One region of the Pseudomonas sp. MH9.3 genome, then DNA from elsewhere that is predicted to be linked to it. Evidence: riboswitches for the same ligand, from Rfam matches in the RefSeq annotation. Region 1 holds a riboswitch; the other holds the start of a gene.

The links. Region 1 has a riboswitch for cobalamin ahead of RHM60_RS01395 (CbtB domain-containing protein). Riboswitches for the same ligand answer to the same signal wherever they lie in the genome.
Region 2: another riboswitch for cobalamin. It lies ahead of cobO (cob(I)yrinic acid a,c-diamide adenosyltransferase); the one in region 1 lies ahead of RHM60_RS01395 (CbtB domain-containing protein).

What each region holds. Positions count from the first base shown of each region.
Region 1 covers NZ_CP133785.1:318,636-323,269, forward strand. Annotated here, with positions in the region: gene nfuA (Fe-S biogenesis protein NfuA) at 47-631, shown strand; gene cobM (precorrin-4 C(11)-methyltransferase) at 778-1,524, opposite strand; gene RHM60_RS01385 (cobalamin biosynthesis protein) at 1,592-1,984, opposite strand; gene RHM60_RS01390 (CbtA family protein) at 1,981-2,673, opposite strand; gene RHM60_RS01395 (CbtB domain-containing protein) at 2,685-2,873, opposite strand; cobalamin riboswitch at 2,968-3,183, opposite strand; gene RHM60_RS01400 (M10 family metallopeptidase C-terminal domain-containing protein) at 3,434-4,634, shown strand, end outside.
Region 2 covers NZ_CP133785.1:1,955,761-1,980,508, forward strand. Annotated here, with positions in the region: gene RHM60_RS08285 (adenosylcobinamide-GDP ribazoletransferase) at 1-375, opposite strand, end outside; gene cobC (alpha-ribazole phosphatase family protein) at 378-953, opposite strand; gene cobT (nicotinate-nucleotide--dimethylbenzimidazole phosphoribosyltransferase) at 950-2,005, opposite strand; gene cobU (bifunctional adenosylcobinamide kinase/adenosylcobinamide-phosphate guanylyltransferase) at 2,002-2,523, opposite strand; gene RHM60_RS08305 (cobyric acid synthase) at 4,294-5,745, opposite strand; gene cobD (threonine-phosphate decarboxylase CobD) at 5,742-6,731, opposite strand; gene cbiB (adenosylcobinamide-phosphate synthase CbiB) at 6,724-7,632, opposite strand; gene bluB (5,6-dimethylbenzimidazole synthase) at 7,629-8,279, opposite strand; gene RHM60_RS08325 (cobyrinate a,c-diamide synthase) at 8,276-9,631, opposite strand; gene cobO (cob(I)yrinic acid a,c-diamide adenosyltransferase) at 9,628-10,239, opposite strand; cobalamin riboswitch at 10,319-10,574, opposite strand; gene RHM60_RS08335 (sorbosone dehydrogenase family protein) at 10,674-11,987, shown strand; gene RHM60_RS08340 (C40 family peptidase) at 12,110-12,655, opposite strand; gene RHM60_RS08345 (C40 family peptidase) at 12,800-13,429, opposite strand; gene hda (DnaA regulatory inactivator Hda) at 13,639-14,343, opposite strand; gene RHM60_RS08355 (AI-2E family transporter) at 14,547-15,620, opposite strand; gene RHM60_RS08360 (DUF2066 domain-containing protein) at 15,657-16,697, opposite strand; gene purM (phosphoribosylformylglycinamidine cyclo-ligase) at 17,055-18,113, shown strand; gene purN (phosphoribosylglycinamide formyltransferase) at 18,113-18,763, shown strand; gene RHM60_RS08375 (DUF3108 domain-containing protein) at 18,772-19,485, shown strand; gene RHM60_RS08380 (hypothetical protein) at 19,841-20,029, shown strand; gene RHM60_RS08385 (DUF2058 domain-containing protein) at 20,128-20,673, opposite strand; gene mazG (nucleoside triphosphate pyrophosphohydrolase) at 20,699-21,532, opposite strand; gene relA (GTP diphosphokinase) at 21,673-23,916, opposite strand; gene rlmD (23S rRNA (uracil(1939)-C(5))-methyltransferase RlmD) at 24,038-24,748, opposite strand, start outside.

The DNA.
Region 1 (4,634 bases):
CGTATTATTTTGGCGTAAACTGCCGGCAAGCCTGTGAGGAGTTTCCATGACTGCCATAACCATTACCGACGCCGCCCACGATTATCTGGCTGACCTGCTGTCCAAGCAGAACACCCCGGGTATCGGCATCCGCGTCTTCATCACCCAGCCCGGCACCCAGTACGCCGAGACGTGCATTGCCTACTGCAAGCCTGGCGAAGAGAAACCTGAAGACACCGCGCTGGGGCTCAAAAGCTTCACCGCCTACATCGACGCCTTCAGCGAAGCCTTCCTGGACGATGCCGTGGTCGACTACGCCACTGACCGCATGGGCGGCCAGTTGACGATCAAGGCACCCAACGCGAAGGTGCCGAATGTCAACGCCGACAGCCCGGTCAACGAGCGTATCAACTACTACCTGCAAACCGAGATCAACCCGGGGCTGGCCAGCCACGGCGGTCAGGTCAGCCTGATCGACGTGGTAGATGACGGTATCGCCGTCCTCAAGTTCGGCGGCGGCTGCCAAGGTTGCGGCCAGGCAGACGTGACCCTGCGCGAAGGCATCGAGCGCACCTTGCTTGAGCGCATTCCGGAGCTCAAGGGCGTTCGCGATGTGACCGACCACACGCAGAAAGAAAACGCCTACTACTGAGTAAGGCGTTCACTGCGAACAAAAAACGGCGCCCGTGAGCGCCGTTTTTTTTGCCTTGAATTCAGAAGCTTGCACCCGCTATCCAACTAATCAGATCAAATGTGGGAGGGGACTTGCTCGCCTCCCACCGTTTTGCCCGCGTTCCTTCAAGGGCGGTAGAGGTGAGCATGACCCGCGCGATACAGCGATGAATCACCAAAGCTATCACTGGCCAGCACCCTGCCCACCACGATCAACGCCGTACGCCGAAAGCCCTTGGCCGCGACTTTTTCAGCAATATCACTGAGCGTGCCCACTGCCCAGTCCTGATCCGGCCACGTTGCCCGGTGCACCACGGCGATCGGGCAGTCGGCGCCATAGTGCGGCAGCAGTTGGGCAACGATCTTCTCCAGGTGATTGACCCCCAGATGAATCGCCATTGTGGTGCCATGGCGCGCCAGGCTGTCGAAGTCTTCGCCATCGGGCATGCGGGTTTTGTCGGCGTAGCGGGTCAGGATCACGCTCTGGGCGATATCCGGCAGGGTCAGTTCGGTTTCCAGCAGCGCGGCGCAGGCGGCTATCGCCGTGACGCCCGGGATGATCTGGAACGGAATGCCCAGCTCGCGCAAATGACGGATCTGTTCGCCAATCGCCCCGTACAGGCTCGGATCGCCGGAGTGCACGCGGGCCACATCCTGGCCGCTGGCGTGGGCGACCTTGATCAACGCGATGATCTGTTCCAGATGCAGTTCAGCGCTGTTGACCACCTGATGCGCCTGATGGCCCTCCAGTACCGCTGCCGGCACCAGCGAACCGGCGTAGATGATCACCGGACAGCTGCGGATCAGCCGCTGGCCTTTGACGGTGATCAATTCCGGGTCGCCGGGGCCTGCGCCGATAAAGTAAACGGTCATGGGAGTTCCTGTGGAAGGGGGCGAGCATGAAAAATGCTCATGATCGATCAGGGTGATTATCGAGGTTTCAGTCGGCGCAGGCCAACGCAAAGGTAGCCTTGGCGTTGTTTTTGCGGCGGATCAACAGGCGGGCAGGGGCGCCCGACAGCTGTTCTGCCAGGGCGAGTGCGGCACTTTCAGCAATACCATGGCAACCAGTGTGGGCAAAGGCGACGGCTGACTTGTGGCTCAGGCGGTCCTCATAAACCGCCAGTTGCGCAGCGCTGAAACACTGCAGTGGCAATTGCAGCCGCTGGGCCAGGGCGACCAGCCCCGGCTCATCCTGTTTGCGATCGATGCTGGCCAGCGCGGTGACACGCTGGCGCTCGATTCCCGCCTCGGCAAGGGCGCCGTCAAGCAGAGCCAGCAGGGTGTCAACATCACAACCGCGCTGACAACCCAGGCCCACCGCCAGAATCATGCCGAGTATTGACCGTCGCGGTTGCGTCGGAACAGCCAGGCGCTGATCAGGCCCAGGGCCAGCCAGAATGCGATGTTGGTCAATTGCGACGCAATCTTGAACTGCGCTTCGAGGGCCTCCGGGGCCAGCATTGCATGCACTTCGGGCTGCGGCGCGCCGATCACATGGGGCACCGCGAGGATCGCCACGCCGAGGACCTTAAGCAGCCAGTTGCGGCCAAACACAATCAGCGCAATACCGGCGGCCGTGGAGGCGGCGGTGCCGATCCACCAGGTTTGGCGCAGCGCCAGGTCGGCGGCGGCAGTGCCCGGCAATTCGGGCGGCAGGCCCAGGGTGGGCGCCAGCACAAAAGTCGCGTAACCGGCCAGGCCCCATAGCAAACCCTGGGCCGTGCGGGTTGGGGCGCGCAGGGTATAGAGACCCGCCAGCATCAGCGCGAAACCCACTGCCACCACCAAATTGCCGCCGGTGGTGGACAGCACGCGCTGCCAGCCATCCTCCGGCTCCCAGGCTTCGGCGTCGTGGCTATGGGCAGTGTGCTCATGCGCCACCTCGGTTGCAGCCGGCGCCTTCTCGAAGGTTTCGGCCTGCAGAATCAACGGGGCGACCCAGAAGCTTTGCAGCAGCGTCAGCAGCAGGGCGGCCAGCAGGCCGGTAAAGCCGGCGGTTTGCGCAATACGCTTGATCATGTCGGCAGGCCTCAGTGGCACGGGAACGCGGCGCTGTGGCGGGTATCGTGGGCCGCGTTGTGCACCGCTTCGATATGCGAGAACCCGGCAAAATACACCAGGCAGGCGCCGAGAACCGACGCGCCGATGGCGGCAGTGAGGCGTTGGCTCAGGGTGGCGGTGTGGCTGGCGGCGGGTGAGGTGCTGCTGATGATCGACATGGCGCGTCCCTATCAAGTGTCTGGGCGAAACGAGCGCATGAAAACCCCGCGAGCCGGGCACGCGAGGTTCGAACAGCGCCCGCCCACCGCGGGTTTGTTATCTGATTTTTCGGGCCGGTCTCCGGGCTTGCGAGGGACGCTGGGTCAAAAAGCATCACCTTCCCATGCCGGCTGGCACAGTGGATCTGACGCTTCACTCGCTTACCGTTGCGGGGGCAGCACCGGACTCGTCATACCCTGGCATTGCAGGCCATGACTCACCGGTTTCCCGTTTCACCCTGTGAAGGGCACCCGAAACAAGATGTACAGGAAAACACGAGCATGACCGGGGCGTCAATTGAAGCCGATTCTGATTAAGAATCGCGGCGTAAAAGGCGTAATGGCATTTTTACCAAGTAATATCTCCTATTATTTTGCGGGTCTGATGCACTTTTTTTCCGTGAGTGGATATCGGAAGGTAGGCGCGCTGAAGTTGATGTTATCCATTAAGTTGATAAGGCCTTTTTATGTCTGTTATATCGCGCGCCAGTTTAAATCCTCCGATTGTCAGTCAAGATATTATGAATTCGCACGTTGAAGCCGCCGGCCCGCACTACAAGGCACAGGATGCTCGCAACCCGCACTATCATGCGGTCTCCAGCAAGCCGTCCTGGTCCACCGGTCAAGCCGCCAGCCAAATAGATCGAAGGCAGCGCCGATGGCAGGACCGTAATAACGATAAAGTAGTGCGGGTGGGTTATACGTTTCGTGAAGTTGCACCAGAGGAAACTCGGTTTAATCAAACCCAGCAATCGCAGGCCCGTCTTTCAATGCGGTCCTGGGCAGATGTAGCGAATATCGAGTTCGAGGAAGACGCCGTTACGCCCGACGCCCTGTTACGTTTCGTCAATAGCGCGAGGCCAAGTGTCGCCGATGCCATGCGTTCCGGCAATTCTGGGCGAGTGCGCCTCAACTCCAGACACTCGTTCAATCACGCGCCCACCGTAAATGGCTTTGGACGCCAAACGCTGACCCACGAAATCGGCCATTGGCTGGGCGCTGCCCACCCCGGAAACTATGAAGCGTTAAAGGGCCCGATCAAGTACGGCACGCATGCCATTTTCGCCGAGGACAGCCGGGCCTACTCGGTCATGAGCTATTTCGAAGCGAGCGATACAGGTCATGATCACAAGGGCGAGTACGCCTCGGCACCGTTGATGACCGACATTGCCTGGGCCCAAAAGGTCTACGGCGCCAATTACACGACCCGTAACACGGATACCACCTACGGCTTCAATTCCAATACCCGGCGAGACGATCTTTCACTGGTGTCCCCGTGGGACGGCGCCGTCTTTTGCGTCTGGGACGGCGGTGGTAACGATACGCTGGATTTCTCTCGCTATTACCAGAACCAGGTGATCAACCTGAACGCTGAAACCTTCTCCAATGTTGGTGGGAAGACGGGGAATGTCTCCATCGCCAGGGACGTTACCGTGGAGAACGCCATCGGCGGTTCCGGCAATGATGTGTTGATCGGCAACGCCGCCGACAACCGGCTCAAAGGCGGTGGCGGTGTCGATCGTCTGTACGGCGGCGCAGGCCGCGATACCTTCGTGTACGACACCGCCACCGATTCGACGTTACGCAGCCCTGACGTGTTGACGGACTTCGTCACCGGTCAGGACAAAATCGATATTTCTGGATTGCTGCGCAAGCATGGCCTCCACGACCTCACCTTCGTCAACCGGCTTTCCGGCCGACCCGGGGAGGCGGGGCTGGGTT
Region 2 (24,748 bases), 1.6 Mb from region 1:
CAACGCCGCGAACTTGAGCAGCAACACCAGGCCCAGGGTTACCACGGCAATCGGCCCGCTGCGCGGGTCTTTCATAATGCTGAGCGTACGCTCGCGGTCGCCGAAGCCACCGAGCCAGGCATCCGCACTGTCTGCCAGGCCGTCCAGGTGCAGGCCGCCACTGAGCAATACCCACGCAGTCAATAGCAGCGCGGCGTGCAGCAACAGCGGTGCGCCCATCAACAGACTGTTCAAGCCCCACAGCAGCAACCCGAACAGCAAACCCACCAGTGGATAAAACAGCAACGACCGCCCCAGCTCCTGGGGTGGCGGCATGCCCGGCAGGCGAATCGGCAGGCTGCTCAAAAATTGCAGGGCGATCCAGAACGGCAACATGATCAGATGTCTTCCTTCAATAAACCGCCTGCGCCGACGCGCAGGCTGAACAGCCCGCCGTGGCCGACTTCGACGTTCAGCAACTGCTCGCGGGGCAGGCCACGCGCGCGGGCCAGCAGCAAACGCATCACCCCGCCGTGGCTGATCAACAGCACTCGCTCACCGGCATAGGCCTGATGCAGGCGTGAGACCGCACCAAGTACGCGGTCGGAAAAATCGCTGACCGGCTCTCCCTCGGGTGGGGTGAAGTTATACGGATCGGCCCAGAACAGGCCCAGGCCTTCAGCATCGGTTTGCATCAGTGCCGCCGCGCTCTGCCCTTCCCAGGCACCGAAGTGCAGCTCCTGCAGGTCTTTTTCCAGGCTCACCGGCAGGTCGAGGCGTGCACCCAACTCCTCGGCAAAACGCGCACAGCGTTGCAGCGGCGAACTGATTACGCGGGCCCAGGGCCCCTGCTCGACCACGGCGGCACGCATCTGCGCCCAGCCGTTGGCGGTGAGCGCGTCATCCAGGCTGCCGCGCAGTCCACCGCCCAATTCGGTTTCACCGTGACGCAGCAAGTCCAGGTGCAAGGTCATGCAGGACGGTCCGCCACGGCCGCTTCGGCGAAGGTCGCCATCTGCCCGTGCAGCGCGCAGGCCAGGCGCAACAGCGGCACCGCCGTTGCCGCGCCACTGCCTTCGCCCAGGCGCAGGCCAAGGTCCAGCAATGGCTGGGCGTCGAGGCGTTGCAGCACGTGGCGATGCCCTGGCTCGGCGCCACGATGGCCAAACAGCAGCCAGTCGCGGCACGGCGGGTTCAGATGCGTGGCAACCAGCGCCGCGACGGTGCAGATAAACCCGTCCACCAGCACCGCGACGCCCTCCTGGGCACAGGCCAGATACGCGCCGACCAGCGCCGCGATCTCAAACCCGCCGAGGTTGAACAGCGTCTGCAGCGCATCACCGCGTTGCCCGGCGTGCAGCGCCAGCGCGCGCTCGATAACGGCCACTTTGTGGCTGACACCCTGGGCATTGAGCCCCGTGCCCGGGCCGGTCAGGTCTGTCACCGGGCAATCGAGCAAGGCACACGCCAACGCACTGGCGGCGGTGGTGTTGCCAATGCCCATCTCGCCGCCGATAAACAATTGCGCGCCGCTCTCCACGGCGCGCAGCACGCTATCGCGGCCGGCTTGCAGCGCTTGCCTGCCCTGGGCCGCAGTCATCGCCGGGCCCTTGACGAAATTCGCCGTGCCCGCGCCGAGATTCAAATGACGCACGCCGGGCAGTTTCAACGCAGGCGTGACGGTGCCGAGGTCGACCACTTCCAGCTGTGCATCCAACTGGCGCGCCAACACACTGATGGCCGCGCCGCCGCTGACAAAGTTGTGCAGCATCTGCCCGGTCACTTCCTGGGGAAAGGCCGATACACCTTCGGCAACCACGCCGTGATCGCCGGCGAAGATCGCGATCCACAGCCGATCCACCGACGGTTTGACCCGTCCCTGCAACCCCGCCAATTGCACCGCCAGCGCTTCCAGTTGGCCAAGGGAACCGGCCGGCTTGGTCAATTGCTGCTGGCGTGCCAGGGCTTGTTCGTACGCCGAGGCGTCAATCGCCTTACACGGGTTGAGCCACCAGGTGTCACTCATAACGCAGTACCTTTCAAAGTCAGGGGCAGGCCGGCGACGATCAGGACAACACGCTGACAACGCTCGGCCAGGGCTTGATGCAGCCAACCGGCTTCATCCACATAGCGGCGAGTCAATTCGCCCAGCGGCACGACACCCAGACCGGTCTCGTTGCTGACAAAAATGATCTGCCCAGGCAGCGAGGCCAGGGTGTCCAGCAGTTGATCGCGCTCGAACGCCAGGCGCCCTGCGTCCTCGAGCATCAGCAGGTTGGTCAGCCACAGGGTCAGGCAGTCCACCAACAGGCAGCGATCCACTGCCGCGTTGTCGCGCAGGACACGCGCCAGCTCAATGGGCTCTTCGATCAAACCCCAATGCTCGGGTCGACGCTGGCGATGCAAGGCAACCCGCTCATTCATCTCACCGTCCAGCGGCTGGCTGGTGGCGATATAAGTGACCGGCAAACCACTGTCGCAGGCAAGCTTTTCGGCGAGACGGCTTTTGCCGGAACGAGCGCCACCGAGGATCAGTTCAAGCATGGATGGCACCTTCGGTTGGCTGAAATTGTTTGGCTGTCAGGCCGCCATCGCGGGCAAGCCCGCTGCCACAGAAAAGCACATCAGCTTTTGAGCTGGCTTTTGATTTTGCTTTTGATCTCAGGCGCCCCGTAAAACCACGCTGGCCGAACGCAGGTTTGAATCCGTGGGCAACTCGGCAGGACGCCGGGTTAGCCGCGATGGGCCATGGATGGCCCATCGCGGCGGCCCACGGATTCAAGCCTGTGTTCGGGCACACCGAGCCTAAGCGAGGTGCCGAGTGGTGGGGTGAGAGCCTTTTGGTTACTTTTGGGCTCTTCCAAAAGTGACCCGCTGTAAGAGCGGAACCATAAGCAGCCGTTACCGCAGCAACGGATATGTACACTGAAAAACCGCCATCGGGAGCAAGCCCCCTCCCACATTTGGAACGCGGCGCTTCAGTTAAATAGTGACCGGCTGTCAGGCCGCCATCGCGGGCAAGTCCGCTGCCACAGAAAAGCACATCAGCTTTTGAGCTGGCTTTTGATTTTGCTTTTGATCTCAGGCGCCCCGTAAAACCACGCTGGCCGAACGCAGGTTTGAATCCGTGGGCAACCCGGCAGGACGCCGGGTTAGCCGCGCTGGGCCATGAATGGCCCATCGCAGCGGCCCACGGATTCAAGCCTGTGTTCGGGCACACCGAGCCTAAGCGAGGTGCCGAGTGGTGGGGCGAGAGCCTTTTGGTTACTTTTGGGCTCTTCCAAAAGTGACCCGCTGTAAGAGCGGAACCATAAGCAGCCGTTACCGCAGCAACGGATATGTACACTGAAAAACCGCCATCGGGAGCAAGCCCCCTCCCACATTTGGAACGTGGCGTTTCAGTTAAATAGTGACCGACTGTCAGGCCGCCATCGCGGGCAAGCCCGCTGCCACAGAAAAGCACATCAGCTTTTGAGCTGGCCTTTGATTTTGCTTTTGATCTCAGGCGCCCCGTAAAACCACGCTGGCCGAACGCAGGCTTGAATCCGTGGGCAACCCGGCAGGACGCCGGGTTAGCCGCGCTGGGCCATGGATGGCCCATCGCGGCGGCCCACGGATTCAAGCCTGTGTTCGGGCACACCGAGCCTAAGCGAGGTGCCGAGTGGTGGGGTGAGAGCCTTTTGGTTACTTTTGGGCTCTTCCAAAAGTGACCCGCTGTAAGAGCGGAACCATAAGCAGCCGTTACCGCAGCAACGGATATGTACACTGAAAAACCGCCATCGGGAGCAAGCCCCCTCCCACATTTGGAACGCGGCGCTTCAGTTGAATAGTGACCGGCTGTCAGGCCGCCATCGCGAACAAACCCGCTCCCACAGAAAAGTACATCAGCTTTTGAGCTGGCTTTTGATTTTGCTTTTGATCTCAGGCGCCCCGTAAAACCACGCTGGCCGAACGCAGGCTTGAATCCGTGGGCAACCCGGCAGGACGCCGGGTTAGCCGCGCTGGGCCATGGATGGCCCATCGCGGCGGCCCACGGATTCAAGCCTGTGTTCGGGCACACCGAGCCTAAGCGAGGTGCCGAGTGGTGGGGCGAGAGCCTTTTGGTTACTTTTGGGCTCTTCCAAAAGTGACCCGCTGTAAGAGCGGAACCATAAGCAGCCGTTACCGCAGCAACGGATATGTACACTGAAAAACCGCCATCGGGAGCAAGCCCCCTCCCACATTTGGAACGTGGCGCTTCATTTAAATAGTGACCGACTGTCAGGCCGCCATCGCGGGCAAGCCCGCTTCCACAGGGGCGCTGTCTGTACACCGTCAGATTCCACACAGTTTGCGTAACAACTCGGTGTCCAGATGGTTCTCGACCAAATCCGCCAACCGCTCGATATCGCGCTCACGCAACGCGTGGTAATCCACCTCCTGCACATCCGGCAACCCGGCCCAACGCAGCAAGGCGCTGCACGCGGCGGGAGTTTCGAACAATCCGTGCAAGTAGGTGCCGAGAATTTGCCCGTCAGCACTGAGCGCGCCATCACTGCGCCCATCATCGAGCAGCACCGCAGCACGCAACAGCCCGTCACCCGACGTCACCCCCGCATGAATCTCATAGCCACTGACCTCAGCGTCCTCCAACAACAGCCGCCCACGCACATTGCGCAACTGCTTTTCTTCTTCAAGCGTGGTGGTGAACCCCAGCAACCCCAGCCCATCACTGGACCCCGCCGCCCCTTCCAGCCCAAGCGGGTCATGCACCTGCTCGCCGAGCATCTGCAAACCACCGCAAATCCCCAGCACCTTGCCGCCATAGCGCAAATGCCGCGCCACGGCGCTGTCCCAGCCATTGGCGCGCAGGTACGCCAAGTCACTGCGCACACTTTTCGAGCCTGGCAGGATGATCAGGTCGGCGGCCGGGATCGGCTGGCCCGACCCCACGAACTGCAAATCTACCTGGGGATGCAGGCGCAACGGGTCGAAATCCGTATGGTTGCTGATGCGCGGCAACACCGGCACCACCACCTTGAGCACCTGCGCAGCCTTGTCGATCTGGCGCCGGTCGATGCCGTCCTCGGCCTCCAGGTGCAGGTCCATCACATAAGGCAACACGCCCACCACCGGTTTGCCGGTGCGCGCCTGCAGCCAATCCAGCCCCGGCTGCAGCAGCGCGATGTCGCCGCGAAAGCGGTTGATGATGAAGCCCCGAACCCGCGCCTGTTCGCTGGGCGAGAGCAATTCCAGGGTGCCCACCAGGTGGGCGAACACGCCGCCACGGTTGATATCGGCGATCAGCAGCACCGGGCAATCCACCGCCTCGGCAAAGCCCATGTTGGCGATGTCGTTGGCGCGCAGGTTGATCTCTGCCGGCGACCCCGCGCCTTCCACCATCACCACCGGGTAGGCTGCGCTCAGGCGCGCGTGAGAGGCCAGTACCGCCTGCATCGCGATGGCTTTGTAATCGTGATAGGCCACCGCGTTCATGCTGGTGACGGCGCGGCCATGGATGATGACCTGGGAACCGGTGTCGCTGTTGGGTTTGAGCAACACCGGGTTCATGTCGGTGTGGGGCGCCAGGCGCGCGGCCTGGGCCTGTACAGCCTGGGCACGGCCGATCTCGCCGCCTTCGGCGGTCACGGCGCTGTTGAGGGCCATGTTCTGCGGCTTGAACGGCGCCACCGCCACGTCCTGGCGCACCAGCCAGCGGCACAGCGCGGTCACCAGGGTACTTTTGCCGGCATCGGAGGTGGTGCCCTGCACCATCAGCGTACTCATGCGGTCTCCCGGTAAGCGGCCAGGGCCGTATCGAGGCGCAGCCAGTCGGCCTCGGTGTAGGGCAGGCCGAAGCGCAGGCTGCTGTTGTGGACAAACAGGCGCAGCAGGATGCCGCGCTGGGCCATGAATTCGTGCAGCCGTTCGGCGTGCGTCGTGATCAACCACTGGAACAGAGCGCAGCCGCCCTGAGGTTGAAAGCCGTGGCGCTCGAGCAGGGCAAACAAACGCTGAGCGGCCTCGACACACCGCGCACGCTGGCGCGTATGCCCGTCGCTGTCACGCAGACATGCCTGACCCAGCACGCGCGTCGGCCCGCTGACGGCCCAGGGACCGACCTGCTCGGCGAGCAACTTGAGCAACCGCCGCTCGGCCAGGACAAAGCCAAGCCGCACACCGGCCAGGCCGAAGAACTTGCCGAATGAACGCAGCACGATCAACCCGACCTGATGGGCATGGCCTGCCAGGCTCAGGTGCGGGGTGACGTCCATGAACGCTTCGTCCACCACCAGCCAGCCACCGCGTTGCGCCAGGCGGGCGTGCCAATCGAGCAGACGTTGCGGGCTCAGGTTCAACCCGGTGGGGTTGTTCGGGTTGACCACCACCAGCACATCGAGGCTGTCGAGAAAGAAGTCGACTTCCTGCTCCTGCACTTCGCGCACCACATACCCGGCGCGACGCCAGGCCTCGGCATGTTCGGCATAACACGGCGACAACACGCCGACCTTGCCGGAGCGACGCAGGCGCGGCAGTAGCTGGATGGCCATCTGGGAACCGGCCACAGGCAACACATGCGCCGCGCCGTAATACTCGCTGGCGGCCAACTCCAGGCCATCGTCGGTTTCCGGCAGGCGCGCCCAGGCCCGCAGCGGGATCTCGGGGATCGGCCATGGCCACGGCGCCAGGCCGCTGGACAGGTCGAGCCACTGATCTTCGGCAATACCGTATTGAATGGCCGCCTTGCGCAGCCGTCCGCCGTGCTCAAGCATAAAATTGCGCCCCCGCGCACAGGATCAGCAGCCACAACCATACGCCGCGTTGCACCAGTTGCCAGCCCCGCTCGATGGCATCGGCATCCGCCGGCGGGCCTTCGCCCAGCGGTGGACGCTGGTGCAGCTCGCCGTGATAAATCGCCGCACCGCCAAGCGCAACGCCCAGCGCGCCCGCGCCGGCCGCCATCACCGGGCCAGCGTTGGGGCTGTCCCAGGTCAGACCCTGGGTGCGCCAGCACTTGAGCGCCAGGCGGGTCTTGCCCAGCACGGCGTAGGTCAAGGCCACCAGCCGTGCGGGAATATAGTTGAGCACATCGTCAATTCTGGCCGCCGCCCAGCCGAAGCGCTCGAAGCGTTCAGTGCGGTAGCCCCACATCGCGTCCAGCGTATTGCTCAGACGATAAAGCACCACGCCCGGCACGCCGGCAACCACAAACCAGAACAGTGCGGCAAATACCGCGTCGCTGCCGTTTTCCAGCACCGATTCGGTGGCGGCGCGGGCGACGTCGGTGGCGTCCAGTTCGGCGGTCTCGCGGCTGACCAGGTAGCTCACCCGTGTGCGCGCCTCAACCAGGTCATCGCTGCGCAGGGCCTGGGCCACGGGCATCACATGTTCGCCCAGGCTGCGCATGCCCAGGGCGCAGTACAACGCGAGGATCTCCAGCGCCCAGCCAATGTAGGGCGCCCATGACAACGCGGTGGCCAGCAGGGTCAACGGCACCACCGCGATCACCCAGGCGGTCACGCCATGGCTGCGCCAGCCGCGTCCACCGCTGTTGAAGCGTTGCTCGATACGCCCGGCGAAGTTGCCAAACGCCACCAGCGGATGCCAGCGCCGGGGCTCACCCAGCAGCGCGTCCAGCGCCACCGCAGCGACGCACAGCAAGGCCACACTCATTGACTCACTCCCCACGCATTTTCATACAGCATGTCACTCAACGGTTGTGGCTCGCGCCAGCCTTCGAGCTGCAGCATCGGCGCCGGATAAAATTCGGCGACCGGGCCCAGGCACAACACGGCCAGGGGTTTGGCGCCCGGCGGCAAGCCCAGCAGGTCGGCCAGGGCCCGGGGCTCGAACAGCGACACCCAGCCCATGCCCAACCCTTCCACCCGCGCTGCCAGCCACAGGTTCTGGATCGCGCAGGACAGCGAGGCCATGTCCATTTCCGGCAAGGTGCGACGGCCGAAGATATGCCGCTCACGGTCATCCATCAGCGCCGCCACCAGCACTTCGGCGCAGTCATGAATGCCTTCGACCTTGAGCTTCATGAACTGGTCGGAACTCTCCCCCAGAGCCTGGGCGGTGCGCACGCGTTCCTCTTCCACCAGTTGCTGAATCCGCCCGCGCAACGAGCGGTCGCTGATACGGATAAACCGCCACGGCTGCATCAGGCCGACACTGGGGGCCTGGTGTGCGGCCTGGAGCAGGCGCTGCAATAATTCGGGTGTGACCGTGCCGCCGCTGAAGTGGCGCATGTCGCGGCGTTCGGCGATGGCGCGGTAGACGGCGTCGCGTTCGGCCTGAGGGAATGCGTGATCGGTCATGGCCCAGTCGCGGGCAAACCCGCTCCCACCGTTTGATCTGTGAACGCTGTCTTGAGGTCCGGCGCAAAAAGCGCGGCCACCGCCGCCGGATTCGACGGAAAGTAAAAGTGCACATAGGAAGCGGTCATCCGTCCCTGTCGATACACCGCCTCGGCGCCGCGCCCGCCATTGGGGCTCAGGCCACGGGCGATCGGCTGCCACTCGGTGCTGGTCAAGGAATGGTGATAGGTATGCCCGCGCAACGTGCCCTCCGGCAGCTCGACACTCTGCAGCGCCAGCGCTGCCAGTTTTTTCTGCATCACCGCGTCGCCCTGCAACAGGCCCACCAGTTCGGCGCGGATGCCGTCGACGTCGGTGAGCGAGTCGAGCAGGTACAACATGCCGCCACACTCGGCGAGCAAGGGTTTGTTCGCCGCGTGATGGGCGCGAATGGACGCGAGCATCGAGGTATTGTGCGACAGCGCCTGGTGGTGCAGTTCCGGGTAACCACCGGGCAGGTAGAGGCTGTCGGCCTCAGGCAGCTGGCTATCGTGGAGCGGAGAAAAGAACGTCAGCTCGGCACCCATCGCCCGCAACAGGTCCAGGCTGGCGCCATAGGTGAAGGCAAACGCTTCGTCCCGAGCGATGGCAATGCGCACGCCGGCGAGCAGCGGCTCGGCCTCGATCACTTCAGGCACGGCAAAGGTCACTGACGGCGGCACCGCCACTTCGCAACTGCTGCCCAGCGCCTGGGCGGCGGCGTCCAGGCGCGCGTCGAGGTCATTGAGTTCACTGGCCTGCACCAGGCCCAGGTGGCGGCTGGGCAGTTCGATACCGGTCTCGCGGGACAGCGCGCCATACCAGCGCAGGCCCTCGGTGAGGCTGCCTTCGAGCAGTTGCGCATGGCGCAGGGTACCGACCCGGTTGGCCAGCACGCCGGCGAACGGCAGGTCCGGCTGGTAGCGCGCCAAGCCTAGGGCCAGTGCGCCGAAGGTCTGGGCCATGGCCGTGCCGTCGATCACGCCGAGCACCGGCACGCCGAAATGTCGCGCCAGGTCGGCGCTGGAGGGCGTGCCGTCGAACAGGCCCATGACGCCTTCAATCAGAATAAGGTCGGCCTCGCCCGCCGCTTCCCACAGCAGGCGGCGACTTTCCTGCTCGCCCACCATCCACATGTCCAACTGATACACCGGCGCACCGCTGGCGCGCTCGTGGATCATCGGGTCGAGGAAGTCCGGGCCGCACTTGAACACGCGCACCTTGCGCCCAAGGTTGCGGTGCAAGCGGGCCAGGGCAGCCGTCACAGTGGTTTTGCCCTGGCCGGACGCCGGTGCGGCGATCAGAACGGCCGGGCAATGACGGGGCTGATTCAAAGTTCGACGCCCTTCTGAGCCTTGATGCCGGCCTGGAATGCGTGCTTGAGCATGCCCATTTCGGTGACGGTATCGCCCATTTCAATCAGTTCGGGCTTGGCGCCACGGCCGGTGACCACCACGTGTTGCATCGGCGGGCGGGCCTGCAGGTCGCTGAGGACCTGATCGAGGTTGAGGTAGCCGTGCTTGAGGGCGATGTTCAGTTCGTCCAGCACCACCAGGCCAATGGAGGCGTCTTGCAGCATCGCCCGGGACACCGCCCAGGCGGCCTCGGCGGCGGCGATGTCGCGCTGGCGGTCCTGGGTTTCCCAGGTGAAGCCTTCGCCCATCACGTGAAAGCGCACCTGCTCGGGGAAGCGGCGGAAGAACATCTCTTCGCCGGTGCTGAAACGCCCCTTGATGAACTGCACCACACCGCACTGCATGCCATGGCCCATAGCGCGGGCCAGCATGCCGAAGGCCGAGCTGCTCTTGCCTTTACCGTTGCCGGTGAGCACCAGCAACAGGCCGCACTCATTCGGCGAGTTGGCGATGCGCTCGTCGATCACGGCTTTTTTGCGCAGCATGCGCGCCAGATGGCGCTCGTCGCGTTCGGGGGAATCGGTCATGGCAGCTCTCCGTTGGGGCTGGACAAAAACGGCGGGCAGGAAACAAGCGCATACAGACAGCCAAGCATCGCCCACCGTGATGCTGTTGAATGTTCAAGGCCGGTCTCCGGACTCATGAGCGGCGCCTGCACGTATCAAGCGCAGGCAGGCCGGCGGCGCGCCTTCCCATATCGCGCACGATACAGTGGCAAACAGCACCGTTTTGACTCATTTACCGTTGCGGGGGCAGCGCCGGGATCGCGGCAGCACTGTGTACAAGTGCGCTCACTCACCGGCTTCCCTGTTTCACTCTGTCGACGCACGCGCCACGGAGCACCTGGAACAAGCGGCGAAGGTTAGTGGGTTGGGGGGGGAGCGTCAATTAAAGCTGGCCTGGCACTTGAACCATACCGCGCAGGCAATCCTCTACCCTTACAGGCATTCAGGAGAAAATCATGCATAAAACAAGACTCGCCTTACTCATCATGCTCGCCGGCACCCTCGCCGCCTGCGGTGAAAGCTCGACGTTGCAGGTCTCGGATGGCACCGGGCCGTCGCCCAAATTGCCGCAGCCGAACAAGACGCTGATCCCCACCGTGAATATCGCACCGGCCATCGGCTGGCCTGAAGGCGCCAAGCCGACGGCCGCCGCCGGCACTCAGGTGGCCGCGTTCGCCGAAGGCCTGGACCACCCGCGCTGGCTGTATGTGTTGCCCAATGGCGACGTGCTGGTGGCCGAAACCAACGCGCCGCCCAAGCCGGATGATGCCAAGGGTATTCGCGGCTGGGTGATGGAAAAAGTCATGGGCCGCGCCGGCGCTGGCGTGCCGAGCCCGAACCGCATCACCCTGCTGCGCGATGCCGACCATGACGGTGTGGCCGAGACACGCACGGTGTTCCTGGAAAATCTCAACTCGCCATTCGGCATGACCCTGGTGGGCAACGACCTCTACGTGGCCGACTCGGACAAACTGCTGCGCTTTGCCTATCAGCCTGGTGAAACCGCGATCAAAACCCAGGGCGCCACGGTGGTGGACTTGCCCGGTGGCCCGCTGAATCACCACTGGACGAAAAACGTGGTGGCGAGCAAGGACGGCAGCAAGCTGTACGTGAGCGTCGGCTCCAACAGTAACGTCGGCGAAAACGGCCTGGAAGCCGAACAAGGCCGCGCAGCGATCTGGGAAGTTGACCGCGCCACCGGCCAGCACCGGATTTTCGCCTCGGGCCTGCGCAACCCCAACGGCATGGCCTGGGAACCGCAAAGCGGCAAACTGTGGACGGCAGTCAACGAGCGCGACGAAATCGGCAGCGACCTGGTGCCGGATTACATCACTTCGGTCAAGGATGGCGGCTTTTATGGCTGGCCGTTCAGTTACTACGGTCAGCATGTGGATGTGCGCGTGACGCCGCAGAACCCGGAGCTTGTGGCCAAGGCCATTGCGCCGGACTACGCCGTGGGCCCGCATACCGCGTCCCTGGGACTGACCTTTGCCGAAGGCAGCAAACTCCCGGCGCCATTCAGCAACGGCGCGTTCATCGGCCAGCACGGCTCGTGGAACCGCAAGCCGCACAGTGGCTACAAGGTGATCTTCGTGCCGTTCGAAGGCGGGCAACCCAAGGGGCAGCCGGTGGACGTGCTGACCGGCTTCCTCGACAAGGACGAGAAAGCCATGGGCCGGCCGGTGGGCGTGGTGATCGATCAGCAGGGGGATCTGCTGGTGGCTGATGATGTGGGGAATAAGGTGTGGCGGGTTTCAGCAGCTAAATAAACGCCGCAAAAAAATGTGAGAGGGGCTTGCCCCCGATAGCAGTGGGTCAGTCAATGAATTCCTGGACTGATGCACCGTCATCGGGAGCAAGCCCCTCCCACATATGGATCCTGGTTTCAGCGTTAAGGGTTGCGCGCCAGATGCTCGGCCGGCAATACGCGCTTGGCGCTCAGGTACGCATTCTGCCAATACGCCTTGGACAGGGTATCCAGCTTCACTGTGCCGCCGGTTTGCGGCGCGTGCACGAAACGACCTTCACCCACGTAGATGCCCGCATGGCTGACGCGGGAACCGCCGCCGGTGGCGAAGAACAGCAAATCACCGGTCTGCAGGTTCTGTTCACTCACGTCCTGGGCGCGCATCACGATCAGTTCGCGGGTGGTACGCGGCAGGGAAATGCCGGCGGCATCACGATAGACGAACCCGATCAGGCCACTGCAATCGAACCCCGAGTCCGGCGTATTACCGCCCCAGCGATACGGTGTGCCAACCAGGCCGAGTGCACGGAAAAGCACGTCTTCGGCCGCAGGCGAGAAACTCTGGGTGGCAGCGTAGTTGAACACCGGCTTGGGCTTGACGGCGACAGGCGCCGGCGGCGGTGGACGGCTTGCGCAGGCGCTGAGCAGCGCGGCGCAAACAAGAAGCATGAGGCGGGCCGAGGTCGACATGGGCAGAACAATCCTGGTCTGGATGCGGCTTTCGCTGCCGAACGCTGAAAACCAGAACGCGCAAGCAAAGCTCGCGCGAACGGATTACAACAATGTCCAGGGATTCTAGCGCTTACGCGTCAAACTTCAAGTATCACTTTAACTTTACTTACTGGCGGTCACTGTGGACGGGGCCATGGCCAGTGCGCGCTTGGCTTCAATGAAGGTCTTGCTCCAGTAACTGTCGCCCAGGCTGTCGACTCGAACACCGCCACTGCGACGGCTGCTGGAGTGGATAAACTGGTTATCGCCCAGGTAGATACCGGCGTGGCTGACACGACCACGGCCCGCTGTACTGAAGAAAAGCAGATCGCCAGGCTTGAGGTTGTTGCGCGCGACCAACGGTGCTTTCACGTTGATCATTTCGCGCGTCGAGCGTGGCAGATTCATGCCCGCCTCTTCACGAAACAGATAACCGATGAAACCGCTGCAATCGAAACCGGCTTCAGAGGTACCGCCGAAACGGTAACGGGTACCGATCAGCGACATGCCGCGTTCGAGGATGCTGTCGGCCAGCACCGGAAGCTGGTAAGGCTTGCTGCCGGAGAAATCGGTCAGCTCTTTTTCGGTTGCCAGCTCTTCTTCGTAAACAGAAGCAGACTGAGCAGCAACGAATTTTGCCTGGCTTTGAACCTGTGGTTTTTGCTGGACAGCCACTTGCTGGGGCTGGGAGGCGCAACCAAACAACAGGGTGACAAGTGCGAGAGGCACGAGGGGTGCGAAGCGATTTAGCATGGGCACGACCGTGGCTGGTATGTAAAGAAGCCGAGACTATGCCCGCTATCGGATCGATTTGCAAATTCAATCGAGGTCTATGTGACTTGGCGATTGGACTGCGCCATCTAAGCCGTAATTCCATTTAATGAGCACAATGCGTAGCCGGTGAGGCTAAAACGCAGGATTTCTGGCGCCTGAAAAATGCCGAACCGTTGCGAATCAAACGGTTACCAGCCCAACGTCTCTTTGAGAAAAGGGATCGTCAATTTTCTTTGTGCCTGCAGGGAGGCCTGGTCAAGTTGTTCGAGCAAATCGAACAACGCGCTCATGCTGCGGGTGCCACGGGTGAGAATAAAATGCCCGACTTCGTCGGTAAGGTGCAGGCCGCGACGCGATGCACGCAATTGCAGGGCACGCAATTTGTCTTCGTCGGACAAGGGACGCATCTGAAAGATCAGCGCCAGGGTGAGGCGTGACTTGAGGTCGGCCAGTTTGACCGGCAATTCCCGGGGCGAGGTGGACGCCGCGATCAGCAGGCGCCTGCCGCTGTCACGCAGGCGGTTGAACAGATGGAACAAGGCTTCTTCCCACTGCGCTTTGCCGGCGATGGCCTGCAGGTCATCCAGGCACACCAGTTCGTATTGCTCAAGGTTGTCGAAAATGCCGATGCCACGGTCCATCAGCTCGGCCAGTGGCAGATACACCGCCGGCTCGCCCATCTGCTCGAAGCGCAGGCACGCGGCCTGCAACAGATGGGTACGTCCCACGCCATGTTTGCCCCACAGATAGATCAGGCTTTCCGTCCACCCGGCGTCGGCTTCGCATAGACGCTCGACATAGCCGAGTGCTGCGGCATTGGCGCCTGGGTAGTAATTGATAAAGGTTGCGTCATCACGCAGACGCACACCTAGGGGCAGCTGAATCGGTTTCATGCTGACTGAACGGCTCCCATCGAACCGCTAGTGGCCTCTGTGTAAAGTTGGCAAAGTCTATACCCGTGACGCCGGGCGCACAATGCAGCAGACCACAAGCAAAATCAAAGGTTTGCGTTAACCTGCCGGTTTATACGGAGTGTTTGACGCGCCCACCTCATAAACAACAAACCCGGCCATGAGCCGGGTTTGTCGCACTGCGATTACAGCTCGGGGTCTTCGACGCCCGTGTACACATCCGAATCCTTGTACAGCACGTGCACATGGCGCACCAACACCATGATCACTGCCGCCACGGGCAAAGCCAGCAGGATGCCGGTAAAACCGAACAGCTCACCGCCCGCCAGGATCGCAAAGATAACCGCCACCGGGTGCAGGCCGATCCGATCGCCCACCAGCAGGGGCGTCAGCACCATGCCTTCGAGGGCCTGGCCGACCATGAACACCGCGACAATCCCCAGCATCGGGTACAGGTCGCCGCCGAACTGGAACAACCCGGCCACCAGCGCCGCGCCGATCCCGATCACAAAGCCCATGTAGGGCACAATGGCCGCCAGACCCGCGATCAGGCCGATCAACAGGCCCAGCTCCAGGCCGATGGCCATTAGCCCGGCCGCGTAGATGATGCCCAGTGCCAGCATCACCAACAACTGGCCACGCACGAATGCACCCAGCACTTCATGGCACTCTGCCGCCAGTGATACCACGCGCTCCTCGCTGTCTCGCGGCAGCAGGCCGCGAATCTTGGCCATCATGATGTCCCAGTCGCGCAGCAGGTAAAACGCCACCACCGGAATCAACACCAGATTCGTCAGCCAACCGATCAGCGCCAGGCTGGAAGCGGTGGCCTGACTGAGCACCACACCGACGATGTCGGTGGTCTGGCCCATATGCTCGCTGATCGCGGCCTTGACCTTGTCGAACTTCCAGAACCCTTCCGACAGCCCCAGCTTGGTCTGAGCCCAGGGCATCGCCGTGTGCTGCAGCCAGTCGAGCATCTGCGGCGCCAGCTCGTACAAGCGAAACAGCTGCTTGGCCAGCATCGGCACCAGCACCAGCACCAGCGCGGTGATGATCAACGTGAACAGCGCAAACACCGTCACCACGCCCAGGGTCCGCGACAGGCCGAGCTTTTCCAGGCGATCCACGACCGGATCGAACAGATAGGCGAGCAACAACGCGACCAGGAACGGCGTCAGGATCGAATGCAGCAGGAACACAAAAACGCACAGCAGGACAATCCCGCCAAGCCACACCCAACGACGCGTATCCGCCATACACCACTCCAATTGCTTCTATATAAGGAAGAATATTTACCAACGAAAACGCAGTTGCGCCTGAGGTTCAGGTGCCGCTGCGGGTTGCGTGCCATCAACTGCGGGTGGCTGAACCGGAGCCTCACCTGCGGGAATTTCCTGCAGCCTGGCCAGGCTCAGTTGGGTGCGCAATTGATCGGCACTGCCATTGACGCGATACACAATGCGATTGCCGTCCACCCACTGCGGCTGGCCGCCAAAAGGTTCCAGCAGGTGAGCGAGCGAGGCGTAACGCTCCAGGTTCATGCCCTGCACTTCCAGCAACTGTTCGGTGGTCACGCCCGGCTTGACGGCAAAGCGCGGCGCGAGCTTCTGGCTGACGGCCAGCAGCACCGCGTCGGCAACCGCAGCGGTGTCGGCGCCTTGCGCGGTGCCCTGCTCGCTTTTATCGCCCAGCCACAGCCGCCATTTGGCCTGCCACTGGCTGCCTTCCTGGCGCGCATGCACCGCGAGCAACGCGTCGGCGCCATAGCGCTCGGAAGCGGCGCGCAACGGCGTGGCGTCGGCGCCTTCCAGATTCGGTGCGGTAGCAACCACCTGTTCATCCAGATCACCCAACGGCAAGCGCAGCGGCAGGCCGCGATGCTGTGCGGCACGGCGCAGCGCCTGGGCGACGGGCTGTCCATCACCGACCAGGCTGCTGCCGTCGGTGGAATCGTTCAGCCACCAGCCAAGGATCGACGGGCGATTGCTGCCCCAGATCGACAGGCCCGCGTCACGCAGCGCGCGGTCAGTACTGACCGGGTCGAAATCCACCTGCAGGCTTTCCGGCGGGCCGGCGTCGTAACCGTATTGCGTGATGATTTGCTGCGGGTCCTTGCGGATTGCCGCCAGGCCCGGGCCTTCGGCGGCCTTGGCGTCGCCGGTCAGGCGAATCACCAGGGTCTGCACCGCGCGCTGGGTGGCCTGGTCGCGCTCCTGGGGCGACTGGCTGCTGACAGGTTCCAGCACTTGATAGAGGCCATTGAGGGTTTCGGCATGACTCGCCAGGCTGAACAACGACAAACAGCCTACAAAAAAGAATTTACACAAACGCATGGAAGATTCCCGAACGACAAATTTAGCGGGTGGAACAGACCGCGTGCACCCGGTTCAGCCAGGCTGTGACCACAGTGATTGATAAAACATTCACAGGGTTGCGGTAAGTTTTCGTACTGTCACAACGATAGCTTGCTCAAGGCTATACCTTAATACGCACCAGGGCAGGGCCGCTGAGCATTTTTTTAATCGGCCTTTTTTAGCCTATATGGCCCTGCCCGTCGGCCCGAGGATGGCCGCTGCCCCTCAAGCCTGATAAAATCGCGCGCCTTCGCAGACCGTCAACGTCGAGGCCTTTTCACAAACGCCGCCGTCGGCTCGGTCGTTACCCAGAAATCCCCCCTAAAGGCCTGGATCATGAGCAAGCAACCCTCCCTGAGCTACAAGGACGCCGGTGTAGACATCGACGCCGGTGAAGCATTGGTCGAACGCATCAAGAGCGTCGCCAAGCGCACTGCGCGCCCCGAAGTCATGGGTGGCCTGGGCGGTTTTGGCGCCCTCTGCGAAATCCCGGCCGGCTACAAGCAGCCTGTGCTGGTGTCCGGCACCGACGGCGTGGGCACCAAGCTGCGTCTGGCGCTGAACCTGAACAAGCACGACACCATCGGCATCGACCTGGTCGCCATGTGCGTCAACGACCTGGTGGTGTGCGGCGCCGAGCCGCTGTTCTTCCTCGACTACTATGCCACCGGCAAGCTGAACGTAGACACCGCGGCACAGGTGGTGACCGGTATCGGCGCCGGCTGCGAATTGTCGGGTTGCTCCCTGGTCGGCGGCGAAACCGCTGAAATGCCCGGCATGTACGAAGGCGAAGACTACGACCTGGCCGGTTTCTGCGTGGGTGTGGTGGAAAAAGCCGAGATCATCGACGGCTCCAAAGTCGCTGCTGGCGACGCCCTGCTCGCCCTGCCATCCTCCGGCCCGCACTCCAACGGCTACTCGCTGATCCGCAAGATCATCGAAGTGTCCGGCGCCGACATCGAAAACACCCAGCTCGACGGCAAGCCGCTGACCGACCTGCTGATGGCCCCGACCCGCATCTACGTCAAGCCGCTGCTCAAGTTGATCAAGGACACCGGCGCGGTAAAAGCCATGGCCCACATCACCGGCGGCGGCCTGCTGGACAACATTCCGCGCGTGCTGCCAAAAGGCGCCCAGGCGATTGTCGACGTAGCCAGCTGGCAGCGCCCGGCAGTCTTCGACTGGCTGCAGGAGCAGGGCAATGTGGACGAGACCGAGATGCACCGCGTACTCAACTGCGGCGTAGGCATGGTCATCTGCGTGGCACAGGAACACGTTGAGACGGCGCTGAACGTCTTGCGTGAAGCCGGCGAGCAGCCTTGGGTGATCGGCCAGATCGCCACTGCCGCGCAAGGCGCAGCCCAGGTCGAACTGAAGAACCTCAAGGCTCACTGATGCCTCGGACCTGTAATGTCGTGGTGCTGCTTTCCGGCACCGGCAGCAACTTGCAGGCCTTGATCGACAGCACGCGCACCGGCGACAGCCCGGTGCGCATCGCTGCGGTGATTTCCAATCGCAGCGATGCCTACGGCCTGCAACGCGCCAGGGACGCCGGCATCGACACCCGCTCGCTGGATCACCAGGCATTCGACGGTCGCGAGGCCTTCGACGCGGCCTTGATCGAACTGATCGACGCCTTCAAACCCCAACTCGTGGTCCTGGCCGGTTTCATGCGCATCCTCAGCGCTGACTTCGTGCGGCACTACGCTGGGCGCCTGCTCAATATCCACCCTTCCCTGCTGCCCAAATACAAAGGCATGCACACTCACCAGCGCGCGCTTGACGCCGGCGACAGCGAGCACGGCTGCAGCGTGCACTTTGTCACCGAGGAACTCGATGGCGGACCTCTGGTCGTACAGGCAGTGGTTCCGGTAGAGTCGGGTGACTCGGCGCAGAGCCTTGCGCAACGGGTTCATGCCCAGGAACACAGAATTTACCCACTGGCTGTTCGCTGGTTTGCCGAGGGTCGGTTGATTCTCGGTGAACAGGGTGCATTATTGGACGGTCAGTTACTCGCGGCCAGCGGCCACTTGATTCGAACTTAGGAGATTTTATGCGTCGCGCCCTGCTCTTCGCTTTTGCGCTGTTCGCCTTGCCTGCCGTGCAGGCAGCAGACCTTCACCCTTTCTCCGCCAGCTACACCGCCGACTGGAAACAGTTGCCCATGAGCGGTTCGGCCGAACGCAGCCTGACCAAGAATGACAACGGCTCCTGGACCTTGAACTTCAAGGCTTCCATGATGATCGCCAGCCTCACCGAAACCAGCGTGATCCGTTTCGACAAGGACGCCCTGCAGCCGGTCAGCTACAGCTTCGAACGTGGCGGCCTGGGCAAATCGAAGAAGGTCAACCTGGACTTCGACCAGAGCGCCAAGAAAGTCACCGGCTTTGAAAACAAGGACCCGGTGAACGTCACCCTGGAAAGCGGCATGCTCGACAAGTCGACTTACCAGTTGGCCCTTCAACGTGACGTGGCCGCCGGCAAGAAAAGCATGAGCTACCGCGTCGTCGAAGGCACGGACGTCGACACTTATGACTTCCGCGTGATTGGCCCGGAAAAGGTCCAGACCAAGGTAGGCGCCATTGACGCGATCAAGGTCGAGCGCGTGCGTGACCCGTCGCAGAGCAAGCGCATCACCCAGATGTGGTTCGCCAAGGATCTGGGCGGCGTGCTGGTGGCGTTGCGTCAGGTTGAGACGGACGGCAAGGAATACAACATCATGCTGCAGGATGGCACTGTTGATGGCCAGGCCATCAAAGGCAGCTGATCGGCAGATTGAACAAAGAGCCTCGCTGAATGCGGGGCTTTTTTTTGCCTGGCATTTGGATGCTGAAGCTTATATCGCTATCGGGAGCAAGCCCCCTCCCACACGTGGAAGGCATTCCACATGTGGGAGGGGGCTTGCTCCCGATAGCGATGACAGGGCCAGCGCAAAATGAAACTTTTGTCATAAAACCCCTTCGCCTACGACCAAGCACCACGGATTACGCGGCCTGCAGCACTGTTGCGTGTCGTGCAATAAATTGTTGCGCGCAAAGACTGTTTACTTAGCAAGCTAACAAAACATATAACAAAGGCCTGCGACGACTTGCCGCAGATCCACCCGAGATTGGAGCAAGCAGATGACTGTAAAAGTGACTGAACGCGACGACGAACATATGTCCCATGAAGCTCTGGGCCACGGGATTCATATCTGGGATGTCCATCAACAAGACCTGTTGGTCGGCATGTTTCACAATGAAAGCGACGCTCATAACTATAAGAACGAGCTGGAAACGCTTGAACTGAAACGCCAGGCACAGAGTTCCTGAAACACTGAAATCTCGCAGGCACCCGGCCCCACACAGCAGCTGGCGTGCCTGCAAAGAAAAACCCCGCCTTGTGAGCGGGGTTTTTCGTGTCTACAGCCTCACCACATCAGATCGTCCGGGATCTGGTAGGCGGCGTAAGGATCATCCTCGTCCGGCACCTGGCTTTCGGTGAGGATATTGAGCTGCACGATACGCTCCGGCGCGCGCTCCTGGATCTTCAGCGCCGCTTCGCGTGGGATCACCTCGTAGCCACCGCCGTGGTGCACGATGGCCAGGGAGCCGTTGCTCAGCTTGTTGCGCATCAACGTGTTGACCGACAGGCGCTTGACCTTCTTGTCGTCCACGAAGTTGTAGTAGTCCTCGGTGGTCAGCTTGGGCAGGCGCGAGGTCTCGATCAGTTGCTTGACCTGCGCCGTGCGGGCCTTGGCCTCGGCTTTTTCCTGCTGCTGCCGGTTCAGTTCCTGATCACGCTTGACCTTCTCGGCATGCGCCTCGGCCACCAGGCGGGCCTGGGTGTCATCCACCTCGGCCTGGCCCTTGTGGACCAGGCGCTGCTGCTTCTGTTTCTCTTTGCCGACCTGCTTGGCCTGCTTTTGGTTGACCAGACCTGCTTTGAGCAACTGGTCGCGAAGGGAAAGGCTCATGGTGCTTACTCACTTAGGCAACTGCTCAACCGCAGCTGGACACATTCTTTTCCTGACGCTTGGCTTCGCCCCACAGGGCGTCCAAGGTTTCGAGGGTGCAATCTTCTATGGGTTGATGCGTATCGCGCAATGCCTGTTCGATAAATCGGAAACGTCGTTCGAACTTGGCATTGGCACCGCGCAGGGCGGTTTCCGGGTCGACCTTGAGGTGACGGGCCAGGTTGACTGCGGCAAACAGCAGGTCACCGACCTCATCGGCGATCGCAGCCGGGTCGTTGGCGGCCATGGCTTCGAGCACTTCATCGAGCTCTTCGCGCACGTTGTCCACCACCGGCAAGGCGGACGGCCAGTCGAAACCGACCTGGCTGGCGCGCTTTTGCAATTTGGCCGCACGGGACAGTGACGGCAGCGCCGTGGGCACATCATCGAGCAGGGACAGCTGCTGCGGCGCGTCGGACTTCTCTGCACGCTCCTCAGCCTTGATCTGCTCCCAGCGCGCCTTGACCTCGTCTTCGCTCAGTTGCGGCACGTCCAGCGGCGCATAGAGATCCCCGGTGGGGAACACATGGGGATGGCGACGGATCAGCTTGCGGGTGATGCTGTCGACCACACCGGCAAATTCGAAACGCCCGTCTTCGCGTGCCAGCTGGCTGTAATACACCACCTGGAACAACAGGTCGCCCAGTTCGCCCTGCAGGTGGTCGAAGTCGCCGCGCTCGATGGCGTCGGCCACTTCGTAAGCCTCCTCCAGGGTGTGCGGCACGATCGTGGCATAGGTTTGCTTGATGTCCCACGGGCAGCCGTATTGCGGGTCGCGCAGGCGGTTCATCAGGTGCAGCAGGTCTTCAAGTGAATACATCGGTCTCTTTCCGCTGAAGATCACATGTGGGAGGGGGCTTGCTCCCGATGACGCTGGGTCATTGCCAGATGGATTTTCTGGCCCACCGCTATCGGGAGCAAGCCCCCTCCCACAGGTTTGGTCCGCGCCCATTCAACTGCTTATGGCGTGCGGTTGCGCCGGGTTTCGATGATGTTCGGCAACTGGGAAATCCGCCCCAGCAAACGCCCCAATGCGTCCAACCCCGGAATCTCGATGGTCAGGGACATCAACGCGGTGTTGTCCTCCTTGTTCGAGCGGGTGTTGACCGCCAGCACGTTGATGCGCTCATTGAGCAGCACTTGCGACACGTCGCGCAGCAGACCGGAACGGTCGTAGGCACGAATGATGATGTCCACCGGATAAGTGAGCACCGGCACCGGGCCCCAGCTGACCTGGATGATCCGCTCCGGCTCACGCCCGCCCAGTTGCAGCACCGAGGCGCAATCCTGACGGTGAATGCTCACGCCACGGCCCTGGGTGATATAGCCGACAATCGCATCGCCCGGCAGCGGCTGGCAGCAACCGGCGATTTGCGTCATCAGGTTGCCCACACCCTGGATCTGGATATCGCCGCGCTTGCCGGGCTTGTAGCCGGTGGCCTTGCGCGGGATCAGTTCCAGCTGTTCGTTGCCGCGCTCCGGCTCCACCAACTGCTGCGCCAGGTTGACCAGTTGCGCCAGGCGCAGGTCGCCGGCGCCGAGGGCGGCGAACATGTCTTCGGCGATCTTCATGTTGGCCTTTTCGGCCAGCTTGTCGAAGTCCACCTGGGGCAGGCCCAGACGCGCCAGTTCGCGTTCGAGCAAGGTCTTGCCGGCGGCGACGTTCTGATCGCGCGCCTGCAGTTTGAACCAGTGGACGATCTTCGCCCGCGCGCGTGAGGTGGTGATGTAACCCAGGTTCGGGTTCAGCCAGTCGCGGCTCGGCGTACCGTGCTTGCTGGTGATGATCTCGACCTGCTCACCGGTCTGCAGGCTGTAGTTGAGCGGCACGATGCGCCCGTTGATCTTGGCGCCCCGGCAGTTGTGGCCGATCTCGGTGTGCACGCGGTAGGCAAAATCCAGCGGCGTGGCGCCCTTGGGCAAGTCGATGGCATGCCCGTCCGGGGTGAAGATATAAACGCGGTCAGGCTCGATATCCACGCGCAGCTGTTCAGCCAGGCCGCCGATATCGCCGAGTTCTTCGTGCCATTCGAGCACCTGGCGCAACCAGGAAATCTTCTCTTCGTACTGGTTGGACCCGGCCTTGACGTCGGTGCCCTTGTAGCGCCAGTGCGCGCACACGCCCAGTTCCGCCTCTTCGTGCATGGCATGGGTGCGGATCTGCACTTCGAGCACCTTGCCCTCGGGACCGATCACCGCCGTGTGCAGCGAGCGATAGCCGTTTTCCTTGGGGTTGGCGATGTAGTCGTCGAATTCCTTGGGGATGTGCCGCCACAGCGTGTGGACGATACCCAGCGCGGTGTAGCAGTCGCGCATTTCCGGCACCAGCACGCGCACCGCCCGCACATCATAGATCTGGCTGAAGGCCAGGCCCTTGCGCTGCATTTTGCGCCAGATCGAATAGATATGTTTGGCGCGGCCGCTGATGTCGGCATCGACGCCGGTGGCCTGCAGCTCGGTGCGCAACTGGCCCATCACGTCGCTGATAAAGCGCTCGCGGTCCAGGCGCCGCTCGTGCAGCAGCGTGGCGATCTGTTTGTACTGATCGGGTTCAAGGTAGCGAAAGGACAAGTCCTCCAGCTCCCACTTGATATGGCCGATGCCCAGGCGGTGCGCCAGCGGCGCATAAATGTCGAAGACTTCGCGGGCGACGCGGTTGCGCTTTTCGTCGTCGGCGGTCTTCACCGCGCGAATCGCGCAGGTGCGTTCGGCCAGCTTGATCAGGGCGACGCGTACGTCGTCGACCATCGCCACCAGCATCTTGCGCAGGTTTTCCACCTGGCCCTGGGTGCCCAGCACCATGGACTGGCGCGGGCTGAGGCTGGCACTGATGGCCGCCATGCGCAGCACGCCGTCAATCAGCTTGGCCACCACCGAGCCAAAGCGCTGGCCGACGGTGGCCAGCTCAATGTGCCCTTCGCGCACGCCGCGATAGAGCACGGCGGCGATCAGCGAATCCTGGTCGAGCTTGAGATCGGCAAGGATCTCGGCGATTTCCAACCCGGTACGAAAGCTTGAGGTGCCTTCGGCCCACAGGTTCTTGGCCGCATTGTCCTGCTGCTCGGACTCACGAGCGAACTCGCAGGCCGCTTTCAAGGCCTCACGGTCCAGTGCCGGATCGACACTGATGGCATGGTCGAGCCATGCCTCCAGATTGATACTGCCGTCGGTGTTGATCGGCTGGTGTGCTCTCACCTGTACCATCTTTCTTACCTTCCCTACGACGCACCTTGGATGCGCCGGAATCATCGCCGACCTTGACTGCGAACTCCGTGGCAGTTCATGGGCCCTGGAGAACGCAGGCCGGTCGGATTAAACGGGCATCCTAGCCCGCTTCAAATAACGCCATGGCCTCGACATGTGCCGTCTGCGGAAACATGTCGAGGATCCCGGCACGTTTTAGCCGGTAGCCCTGCCTGACCAACTCAACCGTGTCCCGCGCCAGCGTGGCCGGGTTGCAGGACACATACACCACGCGCCTGGCACCCAGGCTGGCGAGTTTGCGCACAACCTCCTGGGCACCGTCACGGGGTGGATCCAAGAGTACCGCAGAAAAGCCCTGTTTGGCCCACTCTGCGTCAGTCAACGGCTGGGATAAATCGGCCTGAAAAAACTGCGCATTATGCAAATTGTTGCTGCCAGCGTTGAGTGCGGCGCGGTCCACCATGGTCTGCACGCCTTCCACGGCGACCACTTCACGCACCTGCCCGGCCAGCGGCAGGGCAAAATTGCCCAGGCCGCAAAACAGGTCCAGCACCCGCTCATCGGCCTGCGGCGCCAGCCATTGCAACGCCTGGGCGACCATCGCCTCGTTGACCGCGGCATTGACCTGAACGAAGTCTCCCGGCCGGTAGGCCAGCTCCAGGTCCCACGCCTCCAGGCGAAACCCCAGGGGTTGATCAGGCTCTACAGGTTCCGGCTTGCCCTCGCCCTGCAGCCACAGCTGGGCGTCATGAAACGCGCAAAACTCCTTGAGCACCAGCAGGTCCGCCTCAGACAGCGGCGCCATATGCCGCAGCAACACGGCAATCGATGA